One region of the Comamonas sp. F1-6 genome, then DNA from elsewhere that is predicted to be linked to it. Evidence: predicted binding sites of a transcription regulator. Region 1 holds the regulator's gene; each other region holds the start of a gene.

The links. Region 1 encodes sigma-54, which starts transcription at its own class of promoters, with help from an activator protein. Its sites were predicted from a motif close to TGGCANGNAANCTGCTTT; they were not measured.
Region 2: the regulator sigma-54 is predicted to act here: its motif matches at 3,067-3,084, upstream of AAIL66_RS08420 (BMP family protein).
Region 3: the regulator sigma-54 is predicted to act here: its motif matches at 4,781-4,798, upstream of AAIL66_RS13635 (CmpA/NrtA family ABC transporter substrate-binding protein).

The regions. Positions count from the first base shown of each region.
Region 1 is NZ_JBCPWN010000030.1:21,440-31,846, forward strand. It holds gene AAIL66_RS22055 (tRNA-binding protein) at 1-85, shown strand, start outside; gene AAIL66_RS22060 (DUF711 family protein) at 143-1,375, shown strand; gene AAIL66_RS22065 (aspartyl/asparaginyl beta-hydroxylase domain-containing protein) at 1,509-2,429, shown strand; gene AAIL66_RS22070 (RNA polymerase factor sigma-54) at 2,622-4,223, opposite strand; gene lptB (LPS export ABC transporter ATP-binding protein) at 4,369-5,151, opposite strand; gene lptA (lipopolysaccharide transport periplasmic protein LptA) at 5,148-5,804, opposite strand; gene AAIL66_RS22085 (thiol:disulfide interchange protein DsbA/DsbL) at 5,935-6,585, opposite strand; gene AAIL66_RS22090 (SPOR domain-containing protein) at 6,747-7,448, opposite strand; gene argS (arginine--tRNA ligase) at 7,550-9,259, opposite strand; gene AAIL66_RS22100 (DUF2214 family protein) at 9,626-10,072, opposite strand; gene AAIL66_RS22105 (LysR family transcriptional regulator) at 10,157-10,407, opposite strand, start outside.
Region 2 is NZ_JBCPWN010000006.1:94,222-104,628, forward strand. It holds gene AAIL66_RS08410 (SMI1/KNR4 family protein) at 1-507, shown strand, start outside; gene AAIL66_RS08415 (NAD(P)/FAD-dependent oxidoreductase) at 558-1,832, shown strand; gene AAIL66_RS08420 (BMP family protein) at 1,921-2,970, opposite strand; gene rpsU (30S ribosomal protein S21) at 3,471-3,683, shown strand; gene AAIL66_RS08430 (GatB/YqeY domain-containing protein) at 3,848-4,294, shown strand; gene AAIL66_RS08435 (LysR substrate-binding domain-containing protein) at 4,402-5,337, opposite strand; gene AAIL66_RS08440 (tartrate dehydrogenase) at 5,466-6,554, shown strand; gene AAIL66_RS08445 (DUF1801 domain-containing protein) at 6,674-7,135, opposite strand; gene AAIL66_RS08450 (LysR substrate-binding domain-containing protein) at 7,275-8,210, opposite strand; gene AAIL66_RS08455 (tripartite tricarboxylate transporter substrate binding protein) at 8,322-9,305, shown strand; gene AAIL66_RS08460 (altronate dehydratase family protein) at 9,364-10,407, shown strand, end outside.
Region 3 is NZ_JBCPWN010000012.1:10,297-20,703, reverse strand. It holds gene AAIL66_RS13655 (Hsp70 family protein) at 1-1,697, shown strand, start outside; gene AAIL66_RS13650 (tripartite tricarboxylate transporter substrate binding protein) at 1,893-2,924, shown strand; gene AAIL66_RS13645 (DUF2809 domain-containing protein) at 2,938-3,363, shown strand; gene AAIL66_RS13640 (nitrate- and nitrite sensing domain-containing protein) at 3,421-4,695, shown strand; gene AAIL66_RS13635 (CmpA/NrtA family ABC transporter substrate-binding protein) at 4,955-6,226, shown strand; gene ntrB (nitrate ABC transporter permease) at 6,253-7,245, shown strand; gene AAIL66_RS13625 (ABC transporter ATP-binding protein) at 7,358-8,170, shown strand; gene AAIL66_RS13620 (hypothetical protein) at 8,183-8,569, shown strand; gene nirB (nitrite reductase large subunit NirB) at 8,538-10,407, shown strand, end outside.

The DNA.
Region 1 (10,407 bases):
TGTGACCGGTTTTCACGATGCCACGGGAGCCGTGGCCCTGTGCGTGCCCGACAAGGAGGTGCCGCTGGGCACGCGCCTGCTGTAATCGGCGTGTTCAGAGGCAAAATGGCCGCCAGCCATTCTCCCGCCTACGGATACTGCTATGAATATCAGCTTCAACCCGCTGGTGCGCGTGCGCACCGTCACCGCCTTTGTCAATCTGAGCGCCGATGAGGCACAGTGGCAGGCCGACCTGACCCAGGCCAAACAGCAATGCGATGCCGTGGCCGATGCCATCGAGGCCCGGGGCTATCAGGTGCAGTCCATCCGCATCGTGAGCAACCCGTTTGGCGAATATCTGGATGTCTCCAGCGCAGACAGCGCCCAAGCCGGCCTGCAGCGCATTGCCGAAACGCTCAAGGCCATCAACACCGGCAAACGCCGCATCCGCTTTGCCGTGGGCGAGGCGCGCAATGCGCAGGAAGTGGCCCTGCTGCCGCAGCTGATTGCCGCCTATGGCGACCTGTGCAACGCCTGCGTAAACATCGATCTGGATGAACATGGCTTTCTGCAGACCGGCTTGCTGGCCCATAGCGTGCAGGCGATTCAGCAGATCGCGCGCACCACGCCGCGCGGCGAAGGCAACTTCAACTTCACGGTCAACTTCAACTGCGCGCCCGGCATTCCCTATTTCCCGGCCAGCTACCACCGCGGCCAGCACCACGGCGCCCTGGTGCTGGGCCTGGAAACGCCAGACCTCATGGTGGCTGAACTGCAGGAGCTGCAGCAGCAGCGCCTGCAGCTCGATCACGCGGCGTGGTTCAGGCTCGCATTCGAGCGCCTGAGCCAGACCCTGAACGAGCATGCCACTGCCATCCAGCGCTGCGCCGACGGCGTGAAACTGGCCGAGGGCTGGCATATCGCGGGCATGGACACCTCGGCCGCGCCGTCCAAGTCCTGCGCCTCCATGGTCGATGTCTACCAACTGCTGGGCGTGCCCTGTTTCGGCGCCAGCGGCACGGTGGAAGCCTCGGCCCTGCTGACCCGCGTCTTCAAATCGGTCAACGGCGTGACGCAGATCGGCTTCAGCGGCCTGATGCTGGCCGTGACCGAGGACCAAGGCCTGGCCCAGGCCAGTCTGAATGACGAATTCGATATCCGCGCCCTGCTGACCTACAGCAGCGTCTGCGGCATCGGCCTCGATACCGTGCCTGTGCCGGGCGATAGCAGCGCCGAGCAGATCGCCGCCGTCATGCGCGATACGGGCACCATGGCTTTTCGCCTCAACAAGCCGCTGACGGTGCGGCTGTTCCCCGTGCCGGGCCTCAAAGCGGGCGACACAACGGCGTTCGAGAGCGCGGATCTGTGCAACTGCGCCGTACTGGCTCTGCCTTGAACATCTAACAAGCGGGCTGCTGCGCTTGGCCGTCAAGCGCCGGCAGCTATTGCTTTTGATATTCCCCTACCCCGGTTCTGTTTGACCTGCCCCCATGGTGGCCGCCGGGGTGCCCCCGGTAAAATTGGCCCTTATGGCAAAAATAATCGTTCTGGCACTGGTGCTGCTTTTCTTTGGCTGCGGGCTGTACATGCATCTGCGCGGCAAGGTGCGCCACAAGGTGGTCAAGCAATTGTTTGACCACTCCACGTTCACAGCGCCGTTCAACGTCTTCATGCTGATGTTCAGCAAGGTGCCGCGCACGCCCTATCTGCCCACCAGCACCTTCCCCGAGCTGGCGCCGCTGCAGGCCAACTGGCGTGAAATCCGCGAGGAAGCCGTCAATCTGCAAAAGAACATGCAGATCAAGGCCGCCGCCAACAACGACGACGCAGGCTTCAACTCCTTCTTCAAGACCGGCTGGAAGCGCTTCTACCTCAAGTGGTACGGCGATGCCCACCCTTCGGCCATGGAGCTGTGCCCCAAGACCACGGCCCTGGTGAAGTCGATTCCCAGCGTCAAGGCCGCCATGTTTGCCGAACTGCCGCCCGGCGCCAAGCTCAATCTGCACCGCGACCCCTATGCGGGCTCGCTGCGCTATCACCTGGCCGTGCTGGCCCCCAACGACGACCGCTGCATGATCGAGGTCGACGGCAAGCCCTATAGCTGGCGCGAAGGCGAAGGCGTGATCTTCGACGAAACCTATATGCACTGGGCCGAGAACCGCTCGGAAGGCAACCGCATCGTGCTGTTTTGCGATGTGGAGCGCCCCATGACCAATGGCTTTGCCCAGTGGCTCAATCACTGGCTGGGCAAGAACGTGGTGGCCGCCGCCAGCTCGCCCAACAACGAGGGCGACCCGCGCGGCATGATCAGCAAGCTGTTCAAGATCTCGTTCTATGCCGGCAAGTACCGCCGCGCCTTCCGCGACTGGAATCCGACCTTCTACAAGATCCTCAAGTTCGGACTGATGATCGGCGTGCTGGTCTGGTTTATCTGGTGGTTGGTTTCTTGATAACCCCCTGAGGCGCTACGCGCCTTCCCCTGGCCGGGCGCCCCCAAGGGGGACGGCAGCATCGCCGCAAGGGTGGCTCTTGCTCGCGGCGGCCCCTTACTTGAAGAATGCCTTATCAAGGCTGCCGCCCTAAATACAGAACAAGAAAGCCGCTGTGCGATGCATCAGCGGCTTTCTTGTTTCTGCGGTGCCCTACAGCGCCTTGCGCAGCGTGGTCGTCGGTATCTTGAGCTGCTCGCGGTACTTGGCGACGGTGCGGCGCGCGCACTCGATGCCCTGCTCCTTGAGCATGTCGGCCAGCTTGGCGTCCGACAGCGGCTTCTTGGCATCTTCGGCATCGACAAACTGCTTGATCAGCGCACGCACGGCCGTGCTGGAGGCACTGCCGCCGGTTTCCGTGCCCAGGCCCGAGCCGAAGAAATACTTGAGCTCGAACGTGCCCTGGGGCGTGGCCATGTACTTGGCGGTGGTCACGCGGCTGATGGTGGACTCGTGTAGGCCCAGCGTATCGGCAATATCGCGCAGCACCAGCGGGCGCATGGCCAGCTCGCCATGCACAAAGAAGTTCTTCTGCCGCTCCACGATGGCTTCGGAGACGCGCAAGATGGTGTCGAAGCGCTGCTGGATGTTCTTGATGAACCAGCGCGCCTCCTGCAGCTGCTGCTGCAGCGCCGCATGACCGTCGCTGTTCTTGTGGCGACGCAGCACGCCGGCATAGATGTCGTGCACGCGCAGACGCGGCATGACCTCGGGGTTGAGCTGCACGGAAAAGTCCGCCCGCCCCGAGCCGGCCCGCACCGGGCGCACGATGACATCGGGGATCACGATATGGCGCTCCACGTCGACAAAGCGGCGCCCCGGACGCGGCTCCAGCCTGGCGATAAGGGCCATGGCTTCGCGCAGTTGCTCCTCGCGTGCGCCGCACAGGCTGGTGAGCTTGCGCAGATCGCGCCGCGCCAGCAGGTCCATGGGCTGCGCGCAGATGGCCTGCGCCAGCAGCAGCCGGTTCATATGCGCCTCGGTCGTGCCCTCGTCCTCGGCGGTGCGGATCAGGTCGCGCAGCTGCAGCTGCAGGCACTCGGCCAGATCACGCGCTCCCACGCCCACGGGCTCCAGGCTTTGAAGCAGCTTCAGAGCAATGACAAAGTGCTGCTCCAGCTCCTCGCGCTCTTCCAGGTCGTCGCCGGCCAGGCTCTGCGCCAGCTCCTGCAGGGAATCCTCGAGATAGCCGTCGTCGCTGAGCGACTCGATGAGAAAGCGCAGCGCCGCCATGTCCGCCGCGCCCAGATGCAGGCTCAGCGCCTGACGATGGAGAAAGTCGGTCAGGCTCTGGTGCTCGCGCGCCAGATCGATGGCATCGGTTTCGTCATCGCCATCGCGGTTGCGCGTGGAGCTGCTGGCCGAGGGCGTATCCCACTCGCTACTGGATTCGCCACCCCATTCCCCGTCCTGGCCGTCCAGGCCCTCGGCCTCCCAGTTCAGCGTTTCAGGGGTTTCGGGGTTTGATGCCTCCGCTACCGTTTCAGTAGCTTGTTGCGCTTGCGATGCATCTCTTTCAGCATGAATACCATCTGAAGTACTATATTCACTGGCGCTATTAGCTACATCTACAGGAGCATCTCCCGCAGTTTCGGCCTCATCGCCCGCACGTTCCAGAAAAGGGTTGTCGACCAGCATCTGCTCGACTTCCTGCGCCAGCTCCAGGGTGGAAAGCTGCAGCAGCTGAATGGATTGCTGCAGCTGCGGCGTAAGCGATAAATGCTGCGAAACGCGTAGCGAGAGACCTGGCTTCATCGAGGCGCGGCCCCCAGACAATCATTGCAAACGCGCGCAGTGCTACGGGTTTGCCGCCGGGCCACCTCAAGGCAAACCTCGGCGCAGCCGGTCAGGGCCCCTTCTGGGGGCAGCGACCGCACAAAGTGAGGGAGCGTGGGGGTCATCACATCCTGAAATGTTCGCCCAGATAGACGCGGCGCACATCGGCGTTCTCCACGATCTCCTCGGGCGTGCCTTCGGCCAGCACATGGCCGTCGCTGATGATGAAGGCGTGGTCGCAGATGCCCAGCGTCTCGCGCACGTTGTGGTCGGTGATCAGCACGCCGATGCCGCGCTCCTTGAGGAAGCCGATGATGCGCTGGATCTCGATCACCGCGATCGGGTCGATGCCGGCAAAAGGCTCGTCAAGCAAAATGAAGCGCGGTTGCGTGGCCAGGGCGCGGGCAATTTCCACGCGACGGCGCTCACCGCCTGACAGCGCCAGCGCCGGCGACTGGCGCAGATGCTCGACGCGCAGCTCCTGCAGCAGGCCCGTGAGGCGCTTTTCGATCTCGTCGCGCGTCAGCGCCTTGCCCTGCTCGTCCTTTTGCAGCTCCAGCACGGCGCGCACATTGTCTTCCACGCTGAGCTTGCGAAAGATGGAGGCTTCCTGGGGCAGATAGGACAGGCCCAGGCGCGAACGCTGGTGAATCGGCATGCCGCCCACCGGCTGGCCGTCGATGAAGATCTCGCCGCCGTCGCTGCGCACCAGGCCCACGATCATGTAGAACGATGTGGTCTTGCCCGCTCCATTAGGGCCGAGCAGACCGACGACCTCGCCTTTTTGCACGGACAGGGACACATCCTTGACCACCTTGCGGCTGCCGTAGGACTTGGCCAGATGTTTGGCCTCCAGGCGGCTGTCGGACTCGCCGCTGCGGCTGCTGGAGAAAGTCGGCTCGCTCATTTCTTCTCGTCGGCTTTCTCGCCGCCCAGCGTCATGCTCTGGCGCAGCTGCGTGGCAGGTGTTGCAGGCTTGGGCTGTGCCCCCGGCGTTCCGTCCTTGGGCGCCATGATGGCGCGCACACGGCCGCCCTGTCCCACGGAGGAGCTCGGCAGGCCGCCGCTGGTCTTCTGGCCATCGACGGTATAGACGTCGGTGATGTTGTTGTAGACGATGATGGAGCCCGTGACCTGATCGCTGAGCTGACCGCCACGGTAGCGGCGCATCTCGCCACGACGGATGAACTTGACGATATCGGCCTTGCCGTCGTACTCGATGACTTCGCCTTCGCCCTCGATGAACTCCTCGGGCTGACCGGCCACGGTATCGCGCTTCTGGCGGAAGAACGCTCGCTTGCCGGCCTCGGCCTTGATCACACCGTACTGATAGCCCTCGGCGTCCTGCCGCACATCGAGCTGAGCACCGCGCAGCACGATGGAGCCCTTGGTCATCACCACATTGCCAGTAAAGACACTGGTCTGCTGCAGCTCGTCATGACGCAACGCATCCGCCTCGATATTCATGGGCTTGGCGCTGTCGGCTTTTTCGGCATGGACAATGCCGGTCGCTGCTGCCAGGGCGCAGGCCAGCGCAAGAGGTAGGAGTGTTTTTTTCATGGAAGGCACGTTTCTTGCATCCATTGTAGTCATTCCCTTTTTGCAACTTGCGTAAAAAACACCCACAAAAAAGCCCGCACGGCGGCGGGCTTGTTGGACGTCAAACGTCACTGGCGTCTGCTGCCTGATCTCAGGCCTTGCGGCTGGAGGCGACCAGCGCATTGACCACGCGCAGCACATTCTCCATATTGCCGGCCTTGGTGCCGTCCGTGTAGTAGCGGCCGGCCACACCCATGGCGGGCACGCCTTCCACGTCATATTCGTTTTGCAGCTGAGCGGCCTTGCGCGCCTGATTGGCCACGGTAAAGGAGTTGTAGACCTCCTTGAACTTGGCCAGATCCACGCTCTGCTTGCCGACCCAGTCAAAGATGGCGTCATCGGTCTTGAGCAGATTGCGATCCACGTGGATGGTGCGGAACACCTTGGCGTGCAGCTGGGGCAGCAGGTTCATGCCCTCCAGGGCGTAGTACAGCTTTTGCTGTGGCACGAAAGAGGCATTGAAAGCCACGGGCACGCGGCGCACCACCACATCGGCAGGCTGGCTCTTTGCCCAGGCTTCGAACTGGGGCTCGAAGGCATTGCAATGCGGGCAGCTGTACCAGAAAAACTCGACCACCTCGACCTTGCCGGCCGGCGCGCTCACGCTGGCGGGCTTGCCGAGCTTGATGTAGTCCTTGCCTTCCTTGGGCGCAGCGCCCTGGGCCCAGCTGGAGGAGGCACCCAGAGTCAGGGCACCGGCAGCAGCTGCCGAGGCAGCCAGAGAGAATTCGCGACGTTTCATCTAAACAAACTCCTGTATCAGGTCTGCAGTATCAGAGCCAACAGGCCCAAAAAAGTTCAGCGTTGTCAAAACTACCAATGGCACAAGCCAGAGGCCTCAAGCAAGGGCCGCCCCGCAGCTAAGCTGCAGTCCCCCGGCGCGCAGCGCCTCAAGGGGCCTTGTTATCTGGCCGCGCGCACCAGAGTCGAGTCCACGCCCGCACCGTCGAGCTTGCCCTTGAGCTGCTCGGCGTCGTCACGCTTGCTGAACGGCCCCACGCGCACGCGGAAAACGGTGATGCCGTTCTGCTCACGCTCGCTGATGCGCGACTCCCAGCCCAGCATGGCCAGCTTGGCACGCTGCGCTTCCGCTTCGCTCTGGCCGCGGAAAGCACCGGCCTGCACAAAGTAGTTGAACGCAGAGTCCGAAGAGGATGCCGTCTGCGCGGCCGCCTTTTCCTTGTCTGCACGCGCCTTGTCTGCCTTGTCGGCTGCTGCGGAGCGCTCCTTGACCAGATCACCCAGCGGATCACCCGATGCGGACTTGGCAGGCTTCTCCGGCGTAGAGGGCGGCGGCGTGGTGACTCCGCCGGTTGCAGTAGGTTGTACCGCAGGTGTGGGCGGCGACACCGTCACGTCGCTCGGAGGAACTGGTGGTGTCACCGGGGGCGGTGCAGGCTGGCGGCTCTGCAGCGGTGCGTTGGGGTCCCAGTTCTTGTTGCGCTCGGCCTCGGCCGCATCGCGCTGAGTGTTGTTTCCACCCTTGTTGAGGAAGGGCACCGGCACCTTGGTCACATAGATGGCCACGGCCAGGGCCGCAGCCAGACCGATGACCATGCCAAAGATAAGCCCCAGGATGGTTCCACCGCGTTGCTGGTTCTTCATATCAGTCGCTTAACGCTTTCTGCTTCAGTTATTCCATTCTCAGATCCATCGACCCCTGACAGGCAAGGCCGGCAAGGCGACCGATGGACAGAAAACTGGGATTACATGCGCTCGGGTGCGCTCACACCCAGCACCGCCAGACCATTGTGCAACACCTGGGCCGTGGCAGCGACCAGGGCCAGACGTGCGAGCTTGACCTTTTCGTCGTCCACCAGAATGCGCTCTGCGTCGTAGTAGCTGTGATAGCTGGAGGCCAGATCGCGCAGGTAGAAGGTCACGTCGTGCGGTGCGTTGCCTTCGGCAGCAGCGGTCAGCATCTCGGGGTACTTGGCCAGCAGCAGCATCAGCGCCTGGGCCTGCGGGCCTTCCAGAGCGGACAGGTCCACATCCTTGAGTGCCGCCAGGCCTGCACCGCCGGCCTCCTGCCAGGCGCGCAGCACGGACTGGATGCGCGCATGGGCATACTGCACGTAGTACACGGGGTTGTCGTTGTTCTGGGCCACGGCCAGATCCACGTCGAAGGTGTACTCGGTGTCGGGCTTGCGCGAAAGCAGGAAGAAGCGCACGGCATCCTTGCTGGTCCACTCGATCAGATCGCGCAGCGTGACGTAGGAGCCGGCGCGCTTGCTGATCTTGACCTCTTCGCCGTTGCGCACCACGCGCACCATGGTGTGCAGCACGTAGTCGGGGTAGCCCTCGGGGATGCCTACATCGGCAGCCTGCAGGCCGGCGCGCACGCGGGCAATGGTGCCGTGGTGGTCCGTACCCTGAATGTTCACCACCTTGGTGAAGCCACGCTTGAACTTCTGGATGTGATAGGCCACATCGGGCACAAAGTAGGTGTAGCCGCCGTCAGTCTTGCGCATCACGCGGTCTTTGTCGTCGCCGTAGTCGGTGGACCTGAGCCACAGCGCGCCGTCCTGCTCATAGGTCTTGCCGTTGGCGATCAGGCGGTTGACCGTCGCTTCGACATGACCGTTTTCATAGAGGCTGGACTCGAGGTAGTACTCGTCGAACTTGAGGTTGAAGGCCTGCAGGTCCTTGTCCTGCTCGTTGCGCAGATAGGCCACGGCGAACTGGCGGATGTTGTCGTAATCCTCGACATCGCCGTTGGCGGTGAACTCGCGGTCATCGGCCTTGATGGTTTCCTTGGCCAGGAAAGCCTTGGCGATGTCGGCAATGTAGTCGCCGTTGTAGAAATTCTTGGCCAGCGGGTTTTCGCTGTCGGTGGGCCAGCATTCGTCACCAGGCTTGAAGCCCTTGGCGCGCAGCTGGGTGCTCTTGGTCAGGGTGTCGATCTGCACGCCCGCGTCGTTGTAATAGAACTCGCGGTGAACCTTCCAGCCCTGGGTGGAATAGAGGTTGCTGATGGCGTCGCCGATCGCAGCCTGGCGGCCATGGCCCACATGCAGAGGGCCGGTGGGGTTGGCGGAGACGAACTCGACGAGGATGTTTTCACCGCGATCGGCCTGGTAGCCGAACTTCTGGGCTTGCGCCAGCACTTCGCGCACTACCTCCTGCTTGGCAGCAGGCTTGAGGCGGATGTTGAGAAAGCCCGGACCCGCGATTTCAATCGCATCCACCCACTGCTGGAAGGCGGCTGTAGCCTCCAGCGCGGTCTTGAGCTGCTCGCCCAGGGCGCGCGGGTTGGCCTTCAGAGGCTTGGCCAGCTGCATGGCCGCCGTGCAGGCGAAATCGCCATGGGCTGCCACTTTGGGGTTTTCAAACGCAGCGCGTGCGCCGGCGCCGGGCGAGAGTGTTTCGAGCTCAGCAGCCAGGGCTGCGAGCAATTCCTGTTTGACGGAGAGCATCGCGGGATTTTACGTGCCGGATTCAAGTCCTGCCGAATCGCTGGCGCCACACCCTTGTTCCTGGGCCGGTTCACAGGCTGCAGGGCAGTATCCGCATGTTTCGCCGGCCACACCCAGTCATTGCGCAAATGGAAGTCATTCTCGCTTGAACCCCGAATGCAGGCCATGCCCACGTTCAGCGGCGAGCTCAGCCGCGGCTGGAACCTGTTTGCCGGCTACAACCTTCAACCGCAACACCTGCGAGCGCGACATCAACCACCAGGATCTGGCTGTGATGCTGACGCTGCGCGGCACGTTCTGAATGCCGCAGACGTGAAAAAGGCCGCTTTGCAGCGGCCTTTGTCTTTTGCGGGGTCTGGGGGCAGATTACATGCCGCGCGCCCAGAAGATGGCGACCACGGCGATCACCGGCACCACATGGCCCTGCCACATCACCCATTTGCGGGTCTGCTTGATTTCCTCGGGCGCCGGCAGCTGACCGCTCGCATCCAGCGCCTTCTTCCAGCGGCGGAAGGTCAGCGTGGGCTTGAGCGAGAGCAAAAAGGCGATGACGAACAGCGTCATCTTGAGATGGAACAGCGGCGAGGCCGTATAGGCTCCCATGCCCTTGACGCCCCAGAGCAGGCGCGCAATACCGGTCAGCAGCAGGATGACGGCGGCAATGCCGTAAATCATGTCCAGCCTGGCCAGGCGCTGCACCACGGCGGCATTCATCCATTCCATACGGCACAGGGCGGCCTGGCTGGTCAGAAACACCACCAGGGTCAGGATCGCCAGCAGATGTGCGCTGGCAAGAACAGCTTCAAAGGTCATGGCTTCACAGTAGAAAAAAGGACGGGTTCAGCGGCCTGTATCAGGCCACGGCGACCGGTTCATTGTCTACCGTTTCAGGCCCGCTCAGATATCCACGCCAAGACGAAAGAAGTCCGGCTGGTTGTAGTGGTGCTTGAGGTAGTCGATCCACATGCGCACGCGCAGCGGCATGTGCTTGCGCTGGGGGAAGACCACGAAGATGCCGTTGGGAGGCGCGGCAAACTCTTCCAGCACGGGCACGAGGCGACCGGCGGCGATCTCGGCCTCCACCTCCCAGGTGCTGCGCCAGGCAATGCCCCAGCCCCCCAGGCACCAGTCGTGCAGCACCTGACCAT
Region 2 (10,407 bases), on a different contig from region 1:
GCGCAGTTTCTGATCACACAGAACGGCTTTTCCATGTATGCGCTGGAACAGGCCTCAGACCACGCCAGCTATCTTCATGACAGCACCGAGATTGCCAGCGAAAGCCACGCCAACTTTGCCGACCTCTTCAGCTTTGGCGCGCAACAGCATCAGGAAGACCTGAAAACCGTACAGTCCGAATTTCTGCTGGCCCGCTGGTTCGTGGCCATTGGCCACGACCAGGGTGGCAACCCATTTGTGGAAGTTCTGCACGGTCGGCACAAAGGAAAGATCGGCAGTCTGGACCACGACCTTTTTCTGGGCGCCAGCGATCTGCAGGAATTCTTCGGCGATATGGAGCTGGAGCATATTGCGGCACTCAGCCTCGCCGATCAGGCCGACGCACTGTGCGACTCCAAGCTGGGCCTGATCTGGTTTCACGCCAGTGACCTGAATCACTTTACGGCCTGCTGCATTCACTGCGACGACGGTTTCTGGGGCTTTGTAGTGGACGAGCCCAAAATCTGAGGCATCTGGGACAATCGCGGCCTTGTTCTTGCTCCATCGCTCTGCCTGCCGTGTCCTCCTCTTCACAGGTCCCCTTCCAGATTTTTGACGCCATCATCATCGGCGCCGGTGCCGCCGGCCTGTTCTGCGCGGCCCAGGCCGGCCAGCAGGGCCTGAAGGTGCTGCTGATCGATCATGCGCCCAAGGTGGCCGAGAAGATCCGCATCTCGGGCGGCGGACGCTGCAACTTCACCAACCGCGATCTGGACGTGCGTGCGCCGCACAAGCATTTTGTGGGGCAGAACCCCCAGTTCTGCCGCTCGGCCCTCTCGCGCTTCACGCCTGCCGACTTCATCACGCTGATGGACAGGCATGGCATTGCCCACCACGAAAAGCACAAAGGCCAGTTGTTTGCCGACCATTCGGCCGAGGACATCATCGCCATGCTGCTGGCCGAGTGCAGCGCGGGCGGCGTGCAGCGCTGGCAACCTTGCCAGGTCAAGAAAGTAGTATTTTCGTCATCAAACCAAGATACAGAAAGCGATTGCAGCTATCAGATTGAAACCGATCGTGGCCTGGTAGAGGCCACCAATCTGGTCATTGCCACCGGCGGCCTGAGCATTCCCAAGATAGGCGCCACCGACTTCGGCTACCGCCTGGCCCAGCAGTTCGATCTGCCGCTGATCGAGCGCACGCCTGGCCTGGTGCCCATGACCTTCGACGGCGAAGGCTGGCAACCCTACGCGGGCCTGGCCGGTCTGGCCCTGCCCGTGGAAATCAGCACCGGCAGTAAAAAGGAGCGCATGAGCTTCCACGAGGATTTGCTGTTCACCCATCGCGGCCTCTCCGGCCCTGCGGTACTGCAAATCTCCAGCTACTGGAAGCCCGGCACCCCGCTGCAGATCAATCTGCTGCCTGGCGTGGATCTGGCAGAGGTGCTGGCCCAGGCCAAGCTCCACTCGCGCAAGCTTGTGGCCAACGAGCTGGCCGCCCACCTGCCCGCGCGCCTGGCCGATGCCTGGGTCAGCCGCATGCCCGAGTTGCAGCGCCCCATCAACGAGGCCAGCGACAAGGCCCTGGCCAGACTGGCCGAGCAGCTGTCGCGCTGGGAGATCACTCCCACGGGTACCGAGGGCTATAAAAAAGCCGAGGTCACGCTGGGCGGCGTGGACACCAAGGTGCTGTCCCAGCAAACCATGGAATGCAAGACCCGGCCGGGCCTGTACTTTATCGGCGAGGTGGTGGACATCACCGGCTGGCTGGGTGGCTACAACTTCCAGTGGGCCTGGGCCAGTGCCGCCGCCTGCGCCCAGGCCATGGCGGAAAAGCAATCGGTCATGGCTTGAGCGACTGGAACCGAAGCGCCTGCCGCCATGAAAAAAGGATGGTTGAGCCATCCTTTTTTGCTGCCAGCGCCTCCGGCGCACCATCCGGTCAGGCAGAAAACTCCTTGCCTTCATAGTGCTCGGGAACCTTGAGCTGCCCCGAGGCGATGGCAGCCGACGCCTTGGCCACGCGCTCGCGCACAGCGGCGGCCACGCCCTGGCCCATTGTCAGGCGTACGGCCGCCGGGTCGCTCAGACCAATCTTGCGAATACCCGGGCCGGGCGCACCGCGCTCCTGCATGTCCTTGACGGCCAAGAACGCGCCAATGCCCACATCGGCCCAGGCGGAAGCGACGAACACCTGCGGGTCCACCGTGGTCCAGTCGATCACATTGCCAATCTGGCGCGTGCCCGCTTCGCGGCAGGCCTGAGTCACGCCATCGCGGCCGGAGTTGAGCATGGTGAAGATCACATCGGCACCGGCAGCCATCTGAGCCTTGGCAATGCGGTGCGACAAAGCGTTGTCGTCCTGATCGCCCGAGAAGTTCGTCAGCAGCTTGACCCTGCGGTCGGTATCGCGCACACCGGCCGCATAGGCAGCACGCCCCTTGAGCCCCGGGGGCACGCGAATGCCCGACATATGGCCGACCACACCGGTTTTGGTGGTCAGCGCCGCCAGCACGCCCGCCAGATAGGCCGACTCTTCCTGCAGCACGTCATAGCTGCAGAGATTGCCTCCCTGTACCGCGCCCTGGGTCACGACGAACTGGGTTCTGGGAAAGCGCGCTGCGACTTCGGCTGCGGCCTGATTGTTCTGCCCGCCATGGGCAATCACCAGTTGCGCACCCTGCTCCGCAAGCTGTGCAAGAGCCGGCACCAGCAACTCCTTTCTGGGCGCCATGCCGTCGAGAAAGCGGGTCTGCACGCCCAGCTCCTGGCGTGCTTTTTCCAGGCCGCGCCAGCCGGCCTCCATAAAGCCCTTGTCGCTGCGCGAGCCCGCAAACAGACCGCCCACCACCAGGGAACCGCCGGATGCGGCAGGCCCGGAAACTCCGGCCCTGCCGGCACAGGCCGTCAATGCCAGCAAGCCCGGCACGGCTACGGCCGAAGCCATCCATTGGCGACGCGAAATAAATGAGAAATGAGAAGCGCTGGACAAGATGAAAGCTCCTTGAACACAGAAAAACAGCGACGCGCACAGGCACGAAACCCACTTATTCCTCGACCTCGGTCACGAAATAAAGCCTCCAAACTGTATGCAATTTCCGTGCACACGGTGCTCCCAAGAAACCCCAGCGCCGGGCTCGGCTGTCCTGGCGCCTGGGCAGCACCGTGCTCTTGCATTGCGCATCCGGCCTCGCTCCGCAATACACGCGACTTGAACGCGCCGACAGTCCAAAAGGCACAATGGCGGTGCCTGAATCTGGTCTGCGACAACGCCCTGCCTGCTGCCGCAAAACCATGCACGCGCGACCGATGCCGAATTGCTTCACGCCCCATTCAAGACGCAGCCCAAGTCTTGGTCTATAATGCTCGACTTTGCTGGCATTACCCCGTCGGCCATACTAGTTAAAAAGTGGCGGGGAAACCGCTGTTCACGGCTCTCAGGCCCGATCTTCCCGAGAACCCTCTGTCAGCACAGATATATCTGGAAATTAAATGACTACCATCCGCGTCAAAGAAAACGAGCCCTATGAAGTTGCCCTGCGCCGCTTCAAGCGCACCATCGAAAAGCTGGGTCTGCTGACCGATCTGCGTGCTCGCGAGTTCTACGAAAAGCCCACAGCCGAGCGCAAGCGCAAGAAGGCTGCTGCCGTGAAGCGTCACTACAAGCGCGTTCGCAGCATGCAACTGCCTAAGAAGCTGTACTAATCGTTGATTAGGACCAGTCGGCCTTAAAACAGCCGCAAACCCGCGCTCGGGACGCCAGGCGCGGGTTTTTTGTTTTCTGGCCACTGCCAAGCCTGCCCGGCTGCGCAGTGACCTCCCAGCGCATGGACAGTCAGCGTCCGTTCGCCCACCCCAAGGAGAAAGCCATGAGCCTGAAAGCCCAGATTACCGAAGACATGAAGACCGCCATGCGTGCCAAGGACAGCGCGCGCCTGGGCACCATCCGCCTGCTGCAGGCCGCGATGAAGCAAAAGGAAGTGGACGAGCGCATCGAGCTCGACGACGCCGCCGTCATCGCCATCGTCGACAAGCTGATCAAGCAGCGCAAGGACTCCATCGCCGCCTTCGAAGCCGCCAACCGCAGCGATCTGGCCGATGTGGAAAAGGCCGAAATGGAAGTGCTCAAGGTCTATCTGCCCGAACGCATGGGCGAGGCCGAGATCACCACAGCCGTGCAGGCCATCGTGGCCGAACTGGGTGCCTCCGGCCCTGGCGACATGGGCAAGGTGATGGGCGCCGTCAAGGCCCAGCTGGCCGGCAAGGCCGATATGGGCCTGGTGTCCGCTGCCGTGAAAGCCGCGCTGACCCAATAATTGGCAACCGGCCTGAGCCGTCACGCGGCATCAGGCTCAAAAACAGAAGCTGCTTGCGCTTGCTGTACATATCTTTCAAATTAAAAACAGTCTGAAATTCATGTATATCAAACGATAGCAGCTTCTTTTTTTATAGCATTTCTGAATCCCATGGGCGCCTGTTTGCTGAAGAACTCCTGCAGGAACTCGACGCAGACCCGCACCTTGGCCGAGCGCTCCAGCCGTGTCGGATAGACCGCCCAGATATTCGCCTGCTGCTGCCACTCGGGCAGCAACTGCAGCAGGCTGCCGGCCTGCAGATCGGCCGCCACATCCCAGAGCGAGCGCAGCACGATGCCATGGCCGTCGCGCGCCCATTGCACGGCCATCTCGCCATGATTGGTGGACAGCGGCCCGGTCACTTTCACGCTGCGCTCCTGACTGCCCGAGCGCAGTTTCCAGACACCGAAGGGATGGTCACGCTCCTTGATGACCAGGCAGTCATGCGCAGCCAGCTCGTCGAGCGTGCGCGGGCTGCCGCGCCGCTGCACATAGGCCGGGGCCGCACACAGCACGCGATGGTTGTCGGCCAGATGCCGGGCAATCAGGTGCGGGGCGATCTCGTCGCCCACGCGTACGTCTAGATCGAAGCCCTCGGCCGCAACATCGACGATGCAGTCAAACACCTCCAGGCGCAGCTGCAGCGCCGGATATTGCGCAATCAGCTGCGACAGCGCGGGCGCCACCACATTGCGACCAAAGCCGAAGCTGGTGGACACCCGCAGCAGGCCGCGCGGCTGGCGCCGCGTCACATCCACCTCCTGCAGCAGATGCTCGACCTCGTCCAGAATGCGCTGCGCCCAGTGGTAGACGCGCTCGCCCTGCTCGGTGACAGCTACCCGCCGTGTGGTGCGATGCAGCAGCTTCACGCCCAGCTCCTGCTCCAGCAGGCGGATGCGCTTGCTGACAAAGGCCGGCGAAGCATTGTGCGCGGCCGCAGCCTCGGCAAAGCTGGCTTTGCGCACCACGGTGGTGAAGACACGCAGGTCTTCGGGCGAGGGCATTTTCTGCACGATCTGTAAACAATCAGGCCACGATCAGTCAATTGTATTCAGTTATGTAAGGTGCAGAATACCGCCAGGCACAGGCTGAGCCGCTGCCTCGCCACCCAACACATTCACGAGAGAGCACCATGTCCACTCCCAAAAAGATTGCAGTCATCGCCGGCGACGGCATCGGCAAGGAAGTCATGCCCGAAGGCCTGCGCGCGCTGGAAGCCGCAGCCAAGCGCTTCGACCTGCCGCTGGAGTTCCACCATTTCGATTGGGCCCATTGCGACTACTACGCCGAACACGGCCAGATGATGCCCGACGACTGGAAGGCCCAGCTCTCGGGCATGGACGCCATCTTCTTCGGCGCCGTGGGCTGGCCCGCCACCGTGCCCGACCATGTCTCGCTGTGGGGGTCCCTCCTCAAGTTCCGCCGCGAATTCGACCAGTACATCAATCTGCGTCCGGTGCGCCTGTTCGAAGGCGTTCCCTGTCCCCTGGCCGGTCGCAAGCCCGGCGACATCGACTACTACGTGGTGCGCGAGAACACCGAAGGCGAATACACCTCGCTGGGCGGCGTGATGTTCGAAGGCACAGACCGCGAGATCGTGATCCAGGAATCGGTCTACTCGCGCAAGGGCGCCGACCGACTGCTCAAGTACGCGTTCGATCTGGCCCAGAGCCGCGCCAAGAAGCACGTGACCCTGGCCACCAAGAGCAACGGTATCGCCATCAGCATGCCCTGGTGGGACAAGCGCGCCGACGATGTGGCCAAGGACTACCCCGAAGTCACGCTGGACAAGCAGCACATCGACATCCTGACCGCGCGCTTCGTGCTTCAGCCCGGCCGCTTCGACGTGGTGGCCGCCACCAATCTGTTTGGCGACATCCTGTCCGACCTGGGTCCCGCCACCACGGGCACCATCGGCCTGGCACCATCGGCCAACCTCAACCCCGATCGCAACTTCCCCTCGCTGTTCGAGCCCGTGCATGGCTCGGCGCCCGACATCTACGGCAAGAACATCGCCAACCCCATCGCCATGGTCTGGTCAGGCGCGCTGATGCTGGACTTCCTGGGCCGCAGCGAAGGTGCCTGGCGTCAGGCCCACGACACCATCGTGGCTGCCATCGAGCACACGATCAAGGCCGGTCCGCTGACGCCCGATCTGGGCGGCAAGGCCGATACCACCGAGGTGGGCAAAGCCATCGCGGCGGCCATCGCCAACGCCTGATGACTCCTGGCTGGCTGCGGCCGGCCTGATTCAAGATGAGAAGCACCCCGTGCAGACAGGACCTGCACCTGGGTGCTTTTTCACGCCTGCGCCGCCAGGCCACCGGCTGCGGCGCGGCTTCAGCCCGGGGATTTGGCTTTGGCTTGCGAAGCCGGTTTTCTGGCCGCCCGGGCCTGGGCATTGCGCTGCGCAGCGGCCTGCACCAGCGCCTGGAACGCTGCGCCGTCGAGCGCTTCGCCGACATGCAGGTCTATGGCCCGGCGCGTGGCTCCTTCAAGACTGGCATTGAACAGGCCGGCCGGATCGGCCAGGGCCGCGCCATGCGCGAAGGTCAGCTTGACCACGGCCTTGTAGGTCTCGCCCGTGCACAGAATGCCGTCCTGCGACCATACGGGCGTTCCACGCCATTTCAGTTCTTCCACCACGGCGGGCAAGGCCTCGCGGATCAGCGCCCGCACGCGGGCCAGCATGGCGCCGCGCCAGTCGTCCAGGCCGGCAATCCTGGCATCGATCAGAGCCGAAGCCTCGGGGCCGCTGACAGGTTCGGCCGAAGGTGCAGGCATGGGTAGCAAGGCAGTCATAGATGGGTCTCCATGGTTGGACCTGGAACCATGTCCGGCACAAGGCTCAAGACATGGGACAAGGATTGCACCACGGTAGCACGCCAGAGCAGAGCGGTCCCAGAGTGCCAGCCCGCCCTATATCAGGCTCATACCAGGCTCAGCCCAGCTCCCCCGCAACCTCGCGCAGGCATTCGACCAGCAAGCCCGTGGTCGGCGTCAGCGGCTGGCCACGCAAGGTGATCAGCCCCACGGGCGGCAGATCAATGGGCACGACCAGATCCAGCATGGCCAGTGTACCCAGGGCAGCATGGCAGCGGGCCACGCCACGCGCCATGAAGGCCACGGCCCCGCGCTGGTGCACAAAGGTCAGCTGCGAGAGAAAGGACGCAGTCTCCACGATGTCGGCCGGCGGATGCAGGCCGTGGGCATAGAACTGCTGCTCCAGCTTCACACGCAGCGAGGCCCAGGGCGGCGGCAGCACGCAGGGATGCTCCGCCAGGGCCTGCCAGCTGGCCGCGCCCGGCGCCAGCAGCGCATGCCCAGGCCGCACCACGGCCACCATGGGATCGTCGTACAGCGCCTCGGTCTCCAGATCGGGCGCGGCATAGCCGGGCTCCAGCCGTCCCACGAACAGATCCAGTTCGCCCAGGCGCAGTTTGGGCAGCAGGCGCGTCAGATCCCCCTCCTCCACCATCACCGTGGTCTGGACCGAACGCGCCTTGAGCCGCTCCACGGCGCGCGCCAGCAGCACCGGCGTGGCCACCACCATGGCCCCCACACTGGCGCGCCCGCGGGCACCGCTGGCCTCGGCAGCCATCTCGTCGCGCGTGCGTTCGAAACCGGCCAGCACCGAGCGTGCAAAACGCACCATGCTGACACCGGCTGCCGTGGGTTCGGTGCCGCGCGTGGAGCGCTCGAACAGAGCCATGCCCAGCATGCGTTCGACCTCGGCCAGAGTCTTGGAGACGGCAGGCTGGGTCACTGCCAGAAACTCGGCCGCACGGCCCAGGTGGCGGAACTGGTCCAGCGCCACCAGCAGCTGCAGATGGCGCAGCTTGAGGTTGGAGCGCAGCACACGATCGATCTTGCTCATGGGGCTTCATTACCTAATAGTTATGAAGAGAGTCTATCTTTTCATTGGATTGTCATGGAGCAGTTTTGAACAATCGGGGCTGGCAGTTCATATAACGACAGGAGACAAGCGATGATCCCCCCACACAGCAGCCGACGCAGCTTTGTGCTCGGCACCCTCGGCGCAGCCACGCTCGGCACTTCCACCCGCCTGCTGGCCCAGACCTGGCCCGAACGCCCCATCACCTTCATCTGCCCCTGGCCTGCCGGCGGCACGGCCGACCAGTCCATGCGCGCGCTGTGTACCGTGGCCAGCCGCATCCTGGGCCAGGCGATTGCAGTGGAAAACCGCGCCGGAGCCTCGGGCATGATCGGCTCCAAGGCCCTGGCCTCGGCGAAGCCCGATGGCTACACCATCGGCCAGATCCCGATCTCGGTCACGCGCTTCTCCCAGCTGGGCACGCTGCAGGCCGATCCGCGCAAGGACTACACCTATATCGCGCGTACCTCGGGCCAGACCTTCGGTATCGCCGTGCCGGCCAACTCGCGCTTCAAGACCCTGCAGGACTTCGTCGCCGCCGCCAAGGCCAAGCCCGGCAGCATCACGTACGCCCACGCCGGCGTGGGCGGCGCCACGCATGTGGGCATGGAAGAATTTGCGGCCGCAGCCGGCATACAGCTCAGCCACGTGCCCTACAAGGGCGGCGCCGAGGCGCTGCAGGGCGTGCTGGGCGGCCATGTGGACGCGCTGGCCGACTCCAGCTCCTGGGCTCCGCATGTGGAAGCCGGCAAGCTGCGCCTGCTGGCCACCTGGGGCGAGCAGCGCACGCCGCGCTTCAAGGACGTGCCCACGCTCAAGGACCTGGGCTACAACGTGGTCGTCGATGCGCCCAACGGCATCGGCGCGCCCAAGGGCCTGCCGCCCGCCGTCGAAGCCAAGCTGCGCGATGCCTTCCGCCAGGCCGTGGCCAGCCCCGAGTTCAAGTCCGTGGCCGACAGGCTGGACGCCCCACTGCTCTACCTGGACGGCCCCGACTACGCCAAATATGTGAACACGGTCTACCAGAAGGAAGCCGTGCTCATCGACAAACTCAAACTGCGCGAGCTGATGCGCTGACGCGCCGCGTCCCCGCCGCATCCCCACCGCCTCAAGCCCGCCATCCCCGGACTCCAAGATGCTCTCCTCCTCTTCCCTGCTGCACCTGCACCCCAACGACAATGTGCTGGTGGCCAAGACCGCCCTGGCCCTGGGCCAGGACATTCCCGAGCTGGGAGTGCGCACGCGCGCCCAGGTGCCGGCCGGCCACAAGATCGCGGCACGCCGCATCGCCGAGGGCGAGCAGGTCAAGAAGTACGACACGGTGATCGGCGTCGCCACACGCGACCTGGAGCCTGGCGACTATGTGCACAGCCACAACCTCAAGCTGGTGGACTACTACCGCGACCCCTCGTTCGGCGCCGACGTGCGGCCCGTCCAGTATGTGCCCGAGGAGCAGCGCGCCACTTTCCAGGGATTTGTGCGAGCGGGCGGCGGCGTGGGCACGCGCAACTTCATCGGCATCCTGTCCTCGGTCAACTGCTCGGCCACCGTGATCAAGCGCATTGCAGCCCACTTCACGCCCGAGCGGCTGGCAGCTTTCCCCAATGTGGACGGCGTGGCCGCCTTTGCCCAGAGCAGCGGCTGCGGCATGTCCTCACCCAGCGAGCACTTCGATGTGCTGCGCCGCACCCTGGCCGGCTATGCGCGCCACCCCAACCTGGCGGGCGTGCTCATCGTGGGCCTGGGCTGCGAACGCAACCAGGTCGATGCATTGGTGGATTCGCAAGGCCTCAAGGAAGGCCAGTTGCTGCGCACCCTGGTGATGCAGGAAGTGGGTGGCACGCGCGCCACCATCGAAGCAGGTATTGCCGCCATCGAAGAAATGCTGCCCATCGCCAACCAGGCGCAGCGCAGCACCGTCAGCGCCGCCCATCTCAAGATCGGCCTGGAATGCGGCGGCTCGGACGGCTTCTCGGGCATCACTGCCAACCCCGGCCTGGGCGCGGCCATGGACATTCTGGTGCGCCACGGCGGCACGGCCATTCTGTCCGAGACACCCGAGATCCATGGCGTGGAGTTCATGCTCACGCGCCGCGCCATCAGTCCCGAAGTCGGCCAGAAGCTGCTGGACCGCCTGGCCTGGTGGGAACGCTACGCAGCCGGCCAGAACGCCCAGTTC
Region 3 (10,407 bases), on a different contig from region 1:
GTGGGGGCCTGCCCGATACCGTGCTGCTCAACGGCGGCGTGTTCCATGCCCATGCAATGGTTCAGCGTCTGACGCAATTGCTTGGCCGCTGGCGCGGCAGCCCGGTGCGCGTGCTGCACAACCCGCACCCGGACTGGGCCGTGGCGCGCGGTGCGGCAGCCTACGGGCTGGCACGCCATCAGGCCGAGCTGGCGGTGGCACAGATTGCTACGCCCAACCTGCCCGAAGCACAGGCCGGGCAGGCGTCGGCAGCGATCAAGACCATGGTGCCGCGCATTGGTGGCGGTTCGGCACGCAGCTACTGGCTGCTGCTGCCGGGCAAGAAGGGCGAGGCGCCCCAAGGCCTGTGCCTGCTGCCGCGTGGCACGGAGGAGGGCGTGCGCATGGTGCTCTCTGGCCGGCGCTTTGCGCTCAAGCTGGGCCAGGCCGTGCGCTTCAATGTATTGGCCAACAGCCTGAGCCATGTGCCAGCTCAGGCCGGCCAGATTGCACCTTTGATCGGCGAGGGCTGGGTGGAGCTACCGCCCCTGGCCACGGTGCTGCCCGCGCCCGAAGGCCGGGCCGCAGCCCAGGTCGAGGTGCAGCTGCAAGCCTGCATGAGCGAGGTCGGCACGCTGGAAGTGCGCTGCGTGGCAGTGCAGGATGCGGGCCAGTCCTGGCTGCTGCCCTTTGCTGTACGCGGTGCTTCGGCTTCGGAACCCATAGCTGACAGCGCCGGTGAACAAAGCGCTGAAGGCCCAAAACAGTCTAATTCTTTGGCAGCCAGGCTGCCCGAAGCCGTGGCCCTGGTGGAGCGCATCTTCGGCACGCAGGCGCAGGAAGTGACGGCCCGGGAAGTGCGCCAGCTGCGCCAGTCGCTCGAAAGAATCCTCGGCCCGCGCGAGGACTGGGAGCTGGGCCTGCTGCGAGCCCTGTTCGATGCGCTGCTGGCCCGCTCCAGGCGCCGCCGCCGCACGGCCGACCATGAGCGCGTCTGGCTCAATCTCGCAGGCTGGTGTCTGCGCCCCGGCGTAGGGGCGCAGCTCGATGGCTGGCGCATAGACCAGGTCTGGGCCTTGTATGGCCAGGGTCTGGGTCATGCCAAAGAGGCCGCCAACTGGACGGAGTGGTGGGTGTTCTGGCGTCGCGTGGCTGCGGGTCTGAACGAGGCCCGGCAGATGGAGCTGCTCGAAGACGTGGCCGGCCATATGCACAAGGCCGTGCAGCAGAACGCGCGCGGCAAATCCAGTCATGGCAGCTATGACGACATGCTGCGCCTGTTCGCGGCCATGGAGGCCGTGCCCTGGCAGTACCGCCAGGAAATGGGGCAGTGGATGCTGCAGCGCCTCAGGCGCGAGGATGAAACCGTGCAGACCTGGTGGGCCATAGGTCGCCTGGCGGCACGCCAATCGCTGGCCGCCAACGCCCATCTGGTGATGCCGCCCGACGCGGCGCTGGAGTTCCTGAACGCCACGTTGGCCCAGGACTGGCGCAAGAACGAAACCGCGATGTTTGCCGCCGTGCAGATGGCCCGCATGACGGGCGACCGTGCGCGCGATCTGCCCGATGCCGTCAGGGCGCAGGTGCTGGAGAAGATGCGCAGCAGCGGTGCGCCAGAGCGCTGGATGGCCATGGTCGAGCAGGTGGTGCAGATGGAGGCAGAGGATCACAGGCGCAGTCTGGGCGACAGTCTGCCGCCGGGGCTGGTGCTGCTGTGAAGAGGCTGTGCGGCTGCGGCCAGGCTTTTGGTCACTGCATTTGCAGGAGGCAGCCCCTGCCAAAGACGATGGCCGAACAGTGAGTGCTGTTCAGGCCGCCCGGCGAGCGATGCAAGAATGACCTGTTGCATGGTGCGACAGGCCGGCGTGGAGGGCTGGCAGCATCCATGTCCACCACCACAGGAAGTTATTGCCATGAAGTTTGAAGAAGCTGCGCGCACCGAGATGGCGCGAAACGCTGTTTTTATCTCTGCAAACCAACGCCGCTCGCTGCTGTTGGCAGCGGTGGCTGCCGTGGTGATGGCGGCTCCTCTGACGCAAGCACTGGCGCAGGGCGGCAACTGGCCTGCCAAGCCGATTACCTTTGTCGTGCCCCAGGCACCGGGCGGTGCCAACGATGTGATTGCGCGTGCCGTGGCGCAGGGGCTGGAGAATTCGCTGGGCCAGCCCGTCATCGTGGAAAACCGCGCCGGCGCCAACGGCAACCTGGGCACCGGGCAGGTGGCGCGCAGCGCGGCCGACGGCTACACCTTTCTCGTGACGGCGCAAAGCGCCTACACCATCAATCCGGCGCTGTATTCCAGGGTGCCGTTCGATCCCATCAAGGACTTCACTCCCGTGATGCAGCTGGCCGTCGCGCCTTATCTGCTGGTGGTGAATCCGAACTTCCCCGCCAGGAATCTGGACGAACTGGTGGCCTATGCCAAGGCGCATCCGGGCAAGGTTGAATACGCTTCTGCCGGCAACGGCACGCTCAACCATCTGCTGGGCGAGATGCTGAAAAAGCAGAAGAACCTGAGCCTGCTGCATGTGCCTTACAAGGGGGCATCGGCCGCCGCCACCGATGTGGTGGCCGGCCAGTTGCCGGTGACCTTTGGCAGCTTTCCCGGCGTGATGCCTTTTGTCAGCAGCGGCAAGCTGCGCGTGCTGGGTGTGGCGTCCGACAGGCCCACATCACTGGCGCCCGAGATCCCCGTGCTGGGCAAGGGCCTGGCCGTGACCAGCTGGTACGGCTTGTTTGCACCGGCCGGTACGCCGCAGCCGGTGGTGGACAAGCTTTATCAGGCCGTCAAGACCGTGCTGGCCAGGCCCGAGATGGCCGAACGCCTCAAGACTCTGGGCGCAGAGCGCGTGGAGTCCACGCCGCAAAGCTTCAAGGCCATGCTGCCGGCCGAGCTGGCGTACTGGAAGCAGGTGGTCAAGGACTCCGGCGCGCATATCGACTGAAGGGGACGACAGCTTGTTGATACATCCGGCCGCTGCCGGGCCCTTGCGTCGCTCACGGGCGGGCTTGACCCTGCTCATTGCGGCGGTCATTGCCATCGGGCTGGCCTCACGCCGGGGCTATGTGCCCTTTCCCGCCGTGCTGGGCAATTATCCGGGCGATGCGCTCTGGGCCTGGGTGGTGCTGCTGTGCGTGGCCTGGCTGCGGCCGGCCATCACGCGCGGCAAGCTCATGGCCTGTTCCCTGGTCATCGCCTTTGCCATCGAGTTCCTGCAGCTCTATCGGGCCCCCTGGATGCAGGCCCTGCGCGCCAACAAGCTGGCCTATCTGGTTCTGGGCAATGGCTTCGATCCCCTGGATTTGCTGGCCTATGTCGTGGGCATCGGTGTGGGCGCCATGATGGACTGGCTCTGGCAGAGGCGGCAGCGTCGCCTTGCCTGAGATGGCATGAATCGTGCTCGTCGTTCATGGCATCAACATGACGACAAGCACTACCCCATGAAAACGCCTCTGCACTATCTGGTGGCTGCAAGGCAAAGCGAGATTGCCGAGCTGGAGCAGATCAGCCGCGCCAGCAGCCTGGTGGCGAGCGTGTCCGAGCTCGTTCATGCGCTGCAGAAAGAGCGCGGTCTCTCGAATATCTTTCTGGTCAGCGGTGGAGCACAGGCGCAGCAGAGCCTGCTCGATCATGGCCGGCATGTGGACCGGGTCATGGAGCGAGTCTGCCTGGCGCTTGAAGAGCTGGGTGCGCGGGCGCCGGGTGCGCATGGCGCTCGCCTGTTCAACGCGATCGCCAATGCGCTGCAAGGCTTTGAAGCCCTGCCGCTGCTGCGCCGCCGGCGCGATGCGCTGCAGCTGAGTGCCGAGGATTGCACGCAGGCGTTGATCCGCATGATTGCGGCCTGCCTGACCGTGGTGTTCGAGGCGGCGGACAGCGCTTGCGATCCCGATATCGCGAAATTGCTGGTGGCGCTGTTTCATTTCATGCAGGGCAAGGAGCTGGCGGGTCAGGAGCGCGCCACGGGGGTTGCGGCGTTTACCGTAGGGGGCGGCAAGTCGGAGCGTCAGCGCCATTGGCTGCATCTGATCGAGTCTCAGGAGCGCTGCTTTCAGGTGTTTGCAGACTTCGCCAGTCCCTCGGGGATGGAGCGCTGGCAGCAGCAATGCGGGGCCTGCCCCGATATGACGGTGATCGAGAGGCTGCGTCGAATGGGCTGCACGGCGGGGGACGGCGTGCTGCTGGACCGTAGCCTGAGCTCGCCGTGGTTCGAGGCCTGTTCCAGCCGGCTCGATGCCATGCACCAGATTGAGGCATTTCTGGCCCATGAGCTGCAGGAGCAATGCCTGTGCAAGCTTGAGCAGGCCCGTACAGCGCTCTGCCAGCAACTGGCGCTGCTGGAGATGCAGCCGCAGCCTGGGACTCGTGCCGAAGCGGCTGCGGCCTTTCTGGGGGCCACGCAGTCAGCCGCCTCCTTGCCTGCGGAGGGTGCGTACGGGTTGCAGCTCGAGAAAAGCATTGTCTTGCTGGTGCAGGAGCAGTCCATGCGCTTGCAGGACATGCAGACCGAGATCGACAAGGCGCGCGCCACGCTCAAGGAGCGCAAGACTATAGAGCGGGCCAAGGGCGTGCTCATGAACTACCGCCAGCTCAGTGAGGGCGATGCCTACAAGCTGATCCGCCAGACGGCCATGAACCAGAACCGGCGCATGCTGGATGTGGCCGAGGCCATTCTGGCCACGGTGGACTTGCTGCCGGGTAGCACCAATTCATAGCCTTGGCCGCGCGGTGTTTGTTGCGCTGCACCAAATATGAGCCAAAACCGGAGGCGCAAAGCCTGCTCCGTCTCTGATCAAGGTCTGGCATGGTTTGTGCATGACTGTTGATGTCAAGCAGACCAAAGGCGGTCGCGCTTAAAGCGTTATTACGAGTGACCTGGGACAACGGCGTCCTTTTCTCCTCACACCCGAGGAGGGAAGGGCGCCTTTTTGTTTTCCGGATCGCCTTCACCACGATTCTTGATGGAGTTTTCTCATGAGCCAGCGCCTTTCTTCGACTACTGTTCCCGTACCGGAGCCCGTATCTGCCGGTGGCCGGCGTGAGTTTCTGCGCGTGGCCGGTGCTGCCGCCCTCTATGGCACGCTGGGACACCATGGCGCCTGGGCCGCAGGCTCCGACGCACCGGAGAAGAAAGAAGTCAAGATAGGCTTCATCCCGCTGACCGATTGCGCCAGCGTGGTCATGGCCTCGGTGCTGGGCTTCGATCAGAAATACGGCGTGAAGATCGTCCCCAGCAAGGAGGCGAGCTGGGCCGGTGTGCGCGACAAGCTGGTCAATGGCGAGCTGGACTTCGCCCATGTGCTCTACGGCCTGGTCTACGGCCTGCATCTGGGTGTGGGGGGGCCAAAGAAGGACATGGCCGTGCTCATGAGCCTGAACAACAACGGCCAGGCGATCACGCTGTCCAAGGCCCTTGCCGACAAGGGCGCGGTCGACGGAGCCAGTCTGGCCAAGGTCATGGCCAGGGAAAAGCGCGAATACACGTTTGCCGGTACCTTCCCCACCGGTACCCACGCCATGTGGATGCATTACTGGCTGGCGGCTGCGGGCATCAATCCGTTATCCGAGGCCAAGCTGATCACCGTGCCGCCGCCCCAGATGGTGGCCAATATGCGCGTGGGCAATATGGATGGCTTCTGCGTGGGGGAACCCTGGAACCATCGCGCCATCATGGACGGCATCGGTATTACGGCCAACACCACGCAGGACATCTGGAAGGATCACCCCGAGAAGGTGCTGGGCACCACGGGCGAGTTCGCGCAGAAGAATCCCAACACCTGCCGCGCCGTGATGATGGCGATTCTTGAGGCCGGCCGCTGGATTGACGCCAGCCTGCAGAACAAGACGAAGATGGCCGAGACCGTGGCCCAGAAGTCGTACATCAACACCAGTGTGGACGCCATCAACCAGCGCATTCTGGGCCGCTACCAGAACGGCCTGGGCAAGACCTGGGACGACCCCAACCACATGAAGTTCTTCAACGACGGGGCCGTGAACTTCCCGTATCTGTCGGACGGCATGTGGTTTCTCACCCAGCACAAGCGCTGGGGTCTGCTCAAGGCCCATCCCGACTATCTGGCCGTGGCCAGGCAGATCAACCGCATCGACCTCTACCAGCAGGCGGCAAGCCAGCTCAAGGTCAGCGTGCCCAAGGATGTGCTGCGCACCAGCAAGCTGATCGACGGCGTGGTCTGGGACGGCAAGAACCCTGCCCAGTACGCCGACAGCTTCAAGATCAAGGCCTGAGGCCGCCATCCGACAGGAGAACCATCATGGTCAGTGCCGTACTTCACGCGCCGCTCGAACTCGATCCCCCGCACGATCCGCAACTGGCAGCCCAGGCGGCCAATGATGCGCTGCTCGAAACCTCAAAAGAGATAGCTGCTGGCGCAGAACTTGTAAAGGCTGAAGTGCAAAAAGATATCAAACCCCAAGCGATGGTCACGGCTCCGGTTGCGGTGGCACCCAGCCGCTTGCGCCAATGGGCTGAACAGCTATTTGCTCAGGTCCTGCCGCCGCTGCTGGGGCTGGCGCTGCTGGTCGGGCTGTGGTCGCTGGTATCGAGCAGCACAGGCAAGAGCATTCCGACCCCGGCCGAGACCTGGGAGCAGGCCCTGCAGGTGTTCAGCGATCCCTTCTACCGCAACGGGCCCAACGACCAGGGCGTGGGCTGGAATGTGCTGTCCTCGCTACAGCGTGTGGCCCTGGGCTTCGGTCTGGCGGCACTGGTCGGCATTCCTTTGGGCTTTGTGATCGGGCGCTTCGGCTTTCTGTCGCGCATGTTCAATCCCTTGATCAGTCTGCTGCGCCCGGTCTCGCCGCTGGCCTGGCTGCCGATCGGCCTGCTGGTGTTCAAGGGAGCCAATCCGGCAGCCATCTGGACCATCTTCATCTGCTCGATCTGGCCCATGGTCATCAACACCGCGGTAGGCGTGCAGCGTGTGCCCCAGGACTATATGAATGTGGCGCGCGTGCTCAATCTGTCGGAGTGGAAGATCGCCACCACCATTCTGTTTCCTGCCGTACTGCCCTATATGTTGACGGGCGTGCGCCTGGCCGTGGGCACGGCCTGGCTGGTGATCGTGGCCGCCGAGATGCTGACGGGCGGCGTGGGCATAGGTTTCTGGGTCTGGGACGAGTGGAACAACCTCAACGTCAAGAACATCATCATCGCCATCTTCGTGATCGGCATCGTGGGCCTGGTGCTGGAGTGGGTCCTGGTCAAGCTGGCTTCGGCCTTTACGTTTGAAGAGGTCAAGACTTAACCCACCCCTGAGCCGCGCCTTCGGGCGCGTCACCCCCCCTCAAGGGGGGCACCACCGGTGGCCCGGCAAAGCCGGCGCCACGGCGGCCTCGGAAAAAAGCAAGGAGTACCTCATGCATACATCTCTCAGCACCAAGTACATCGAGATCCACGGGGTGGAGCAGACCTTCAAGACCGCCAAGGGCCTGTTTCCCGCGCTGCGTGACATCAATCTGAACATTGCCAAGGGCGAGTTCGTCAGCCTCATCGGGCATTCGGGCTGCGGCAAGTCGACGCTGCTCAATCTGATTGCCGGCCTGACCATTCCTACGGGCGGTGCATTGCTGTGCGCCAACAAGGAAATCAAGGGCCCTGGCCCCGAGCGTGCGGTGGTCTTCCAGAACCATTCGCTGCTGCCCTGGCTGAGCTGCTGGGGCAATGTGCACCTGGCCGTGGAGCGTGTCTTCGGCAAGCGCGAAAGCAAGGCACAGCTGGCGCAGCGCACCGATGCGGCGCTGGCCATGGTGGGTCTCAGCCATGCGGCGCAAAAGCGCCCCGGCGAAATCTCGGGCGGCATGAAGCAGCGCGTGGGCATTGCGCGTGCCCTGTCCATGGAGCCCCAGGTGCTGCTCATGGACGAGCCCTTCGGTGCCCTCGATGCCCTGACACGTGCCAAGCTGCAGGAAGAGTTGCTGGAGATCGTGGCTCGGACCCAGAGCACCGTGGTGATGGTCACGCACGATGTGGACGAGGCCGTACTGCTGTCCGACAAGATCGTGATGATGACCAACGGTCCCGCTGCCACGATTGGCGAGGTGCTGCATGTGGCACTGCCACGCCCGCGCAGCCGGGTGGAGCTGGCCGAGGATGCCCAGTATCAAAGCTACCGCAAGGCGGTGATCGACTTCCTCTACACGCGCCAGGGCCACGTGGAGAAGGCGGCCTGAGTCCTGGCCTCGATGTCTGCTGCATGGCGCCTTGGGGCGCCATGTTTGTTTGGTGCACAGCAAAGCGGCAAACAGGCACAAAGATGGTGCATCTCTTTCTTGCCTGCCGCATTCCGCGAGACGACAGAGCTGGCACGGCAATTGCATGTTCTCAATCGTGGCCAAGGTCGGCCACAGGGTGATGGTGCAAGGCTGGACCAGAACCCAAAAGACAAAGACGTCTACATGCTCATGCAAGTCATGAAGCATGCAGACGTCTTTTTTGTTGCCGGGCCGTTTCAGGACACAAGCGCCTTTTTGGAGGTGCTGCTGCCAAATGCAGCGGTTCTGCGCGGAAGGCCTTTTTCGCAAGCCCACGGGGACTCAGATGAAAAAATCCAAACTGGTCATGATTGGTAACGGAATGGCGGGCGTGCGCGCGCTGGAAGAGCTGCTGGCCATTGCCCCCGATCTGTACGACATCACGGTCTTCGGCGCCGAGCCGCATCCCAACTACAACCGCATTCTGCTGTCGCCAGTGCTCGCCGGCGAGCAGACGCTCGGCGATATCGTGCTCAACGACTGGTCCTGGTACCAGGACCACCATATCCTGCTGCACGCCGGCTATACCGTGACGGCCGTGGACCGAGCCCGGCGCATGGTACATGCGGTCAATGCCCTGGGTGAGACCGCCAGCGCCGAGTACGACCGCCTGATCATGGCGACAGGCTCCAAGCCCTTCATCCTGCCCATTCCCGGCAAGGACCTGGAGGGCGTGCTGGCCTACCGCGACATCGCCGATACCGAGGCCATGATCGAGGCGGCCAAGACGCTCAAGCATGCGGTGGTGATCGGCGGTGGCCTGCTAGGACTGGAAGCGGCCAACGGCCTCATGAAGCGCGGCATGCAGGTCACCGTGGTGCATGTCGGCGACTGGCTGATGGAGCGCCAGCTCGACGATCAGGCGGGCCGCATGCTGCAGAAATCGCTGGCCGAGCGCGGCATGCAGTTCTGCATGCAGGCGCAGACCAAGGAGCTGCTGGGTGATGCAGACGGCCGCGTGCGTGCCGTGCGTTTCAAGGACGGCAGCGAGATCCCGGCCGAACTGGTGGTGATGGCCGTGGGCATTCGCCCCAGCACCGAACTGGCCGAGTCCATGCATCTGCATGTGAACCGCGGCATCGTGGTCAGCGATACGCTGCAGACCGTGACCGATCCTCGCATCTATGCCGTGGGCGAATGCGCGGCACACCGAGGCATTGCCTACGGGCTGGTGGCGCCCTTGTTCGAGCAGGGCAAGGTGCTGGCCAACCATCTGGCGGAGTTCGGCATCGGCCGCTACCTGGGTTCGCTGACCTCGACCAAGCTCAAGGTCACGGGCATCGATCTGTTCTCTGCAGGCGATTTCCAGGGCGGCGGCGATACCGAGGAAATTCTCATGAGCGACCCCTATGCGGGGGTCTACAAAAAGCTGGTCATCAAGGACGACAAGCTGGTCGGTGCCTGCCTGTACGGCGACACGGTGGACGGCAGCTGGTACTTCAAGCTGCTGCGCGAGGGCCGCAGCGTGGCCGATATCCGCGACAAGCTGATGTTTGGCGAATCCAATCTCGGCGACACCGGCCACCAGGGGCAGAGCAAAGCTGCGGCCATGGCCGACGGCGACGAGGTCTGCGGCTGCAATGGCGTGACCAAGGGCGCGATCTGCAAGGCCATCAAGGACAAGGGCCTGTTCACGCTCGATGATGTGCGAAAGCACACCAAGGCCAGTGCCAGTTGCGGCTCCTGCACGGGACTGGTGGAGCAGATCATCATGTTCACGGCCGGCGGCGACTACTCGGCGGCCCCCAAGACCAAGGCCATGTGCGGCTGCACCGACCACGGGCACCAGGCCGTGCGCGACGCGATCGCTGAGCACAAGCTGCTGAGCACCGATGCGGTGTTCCGCTTCATGGAGTGGCGCACGCCCAATGGCTGTGCCTCCTGCCGCCCGGCCGTCAACTACTATCTTGTAAGCACCTGGCCCAAGGAAGCCAGGGACGACCCGCAAAGCCGCTTCATCAACGAACGCAGCCACGCCAACATCCAGAAAGATGGAACCTACAGCGTGATTCCGCGCATGTGGGGCGGCGAGACCACGGCCTCCGAGCTGCGCCGCATTGCCGATGTGGTGGACAAATACCAGATCCCTACCGTGAAGGTCACGGGCGGTCAGCGCATCGATCTGCTGGGCGTGAAGAAGGAGGATCTGCAGGCCG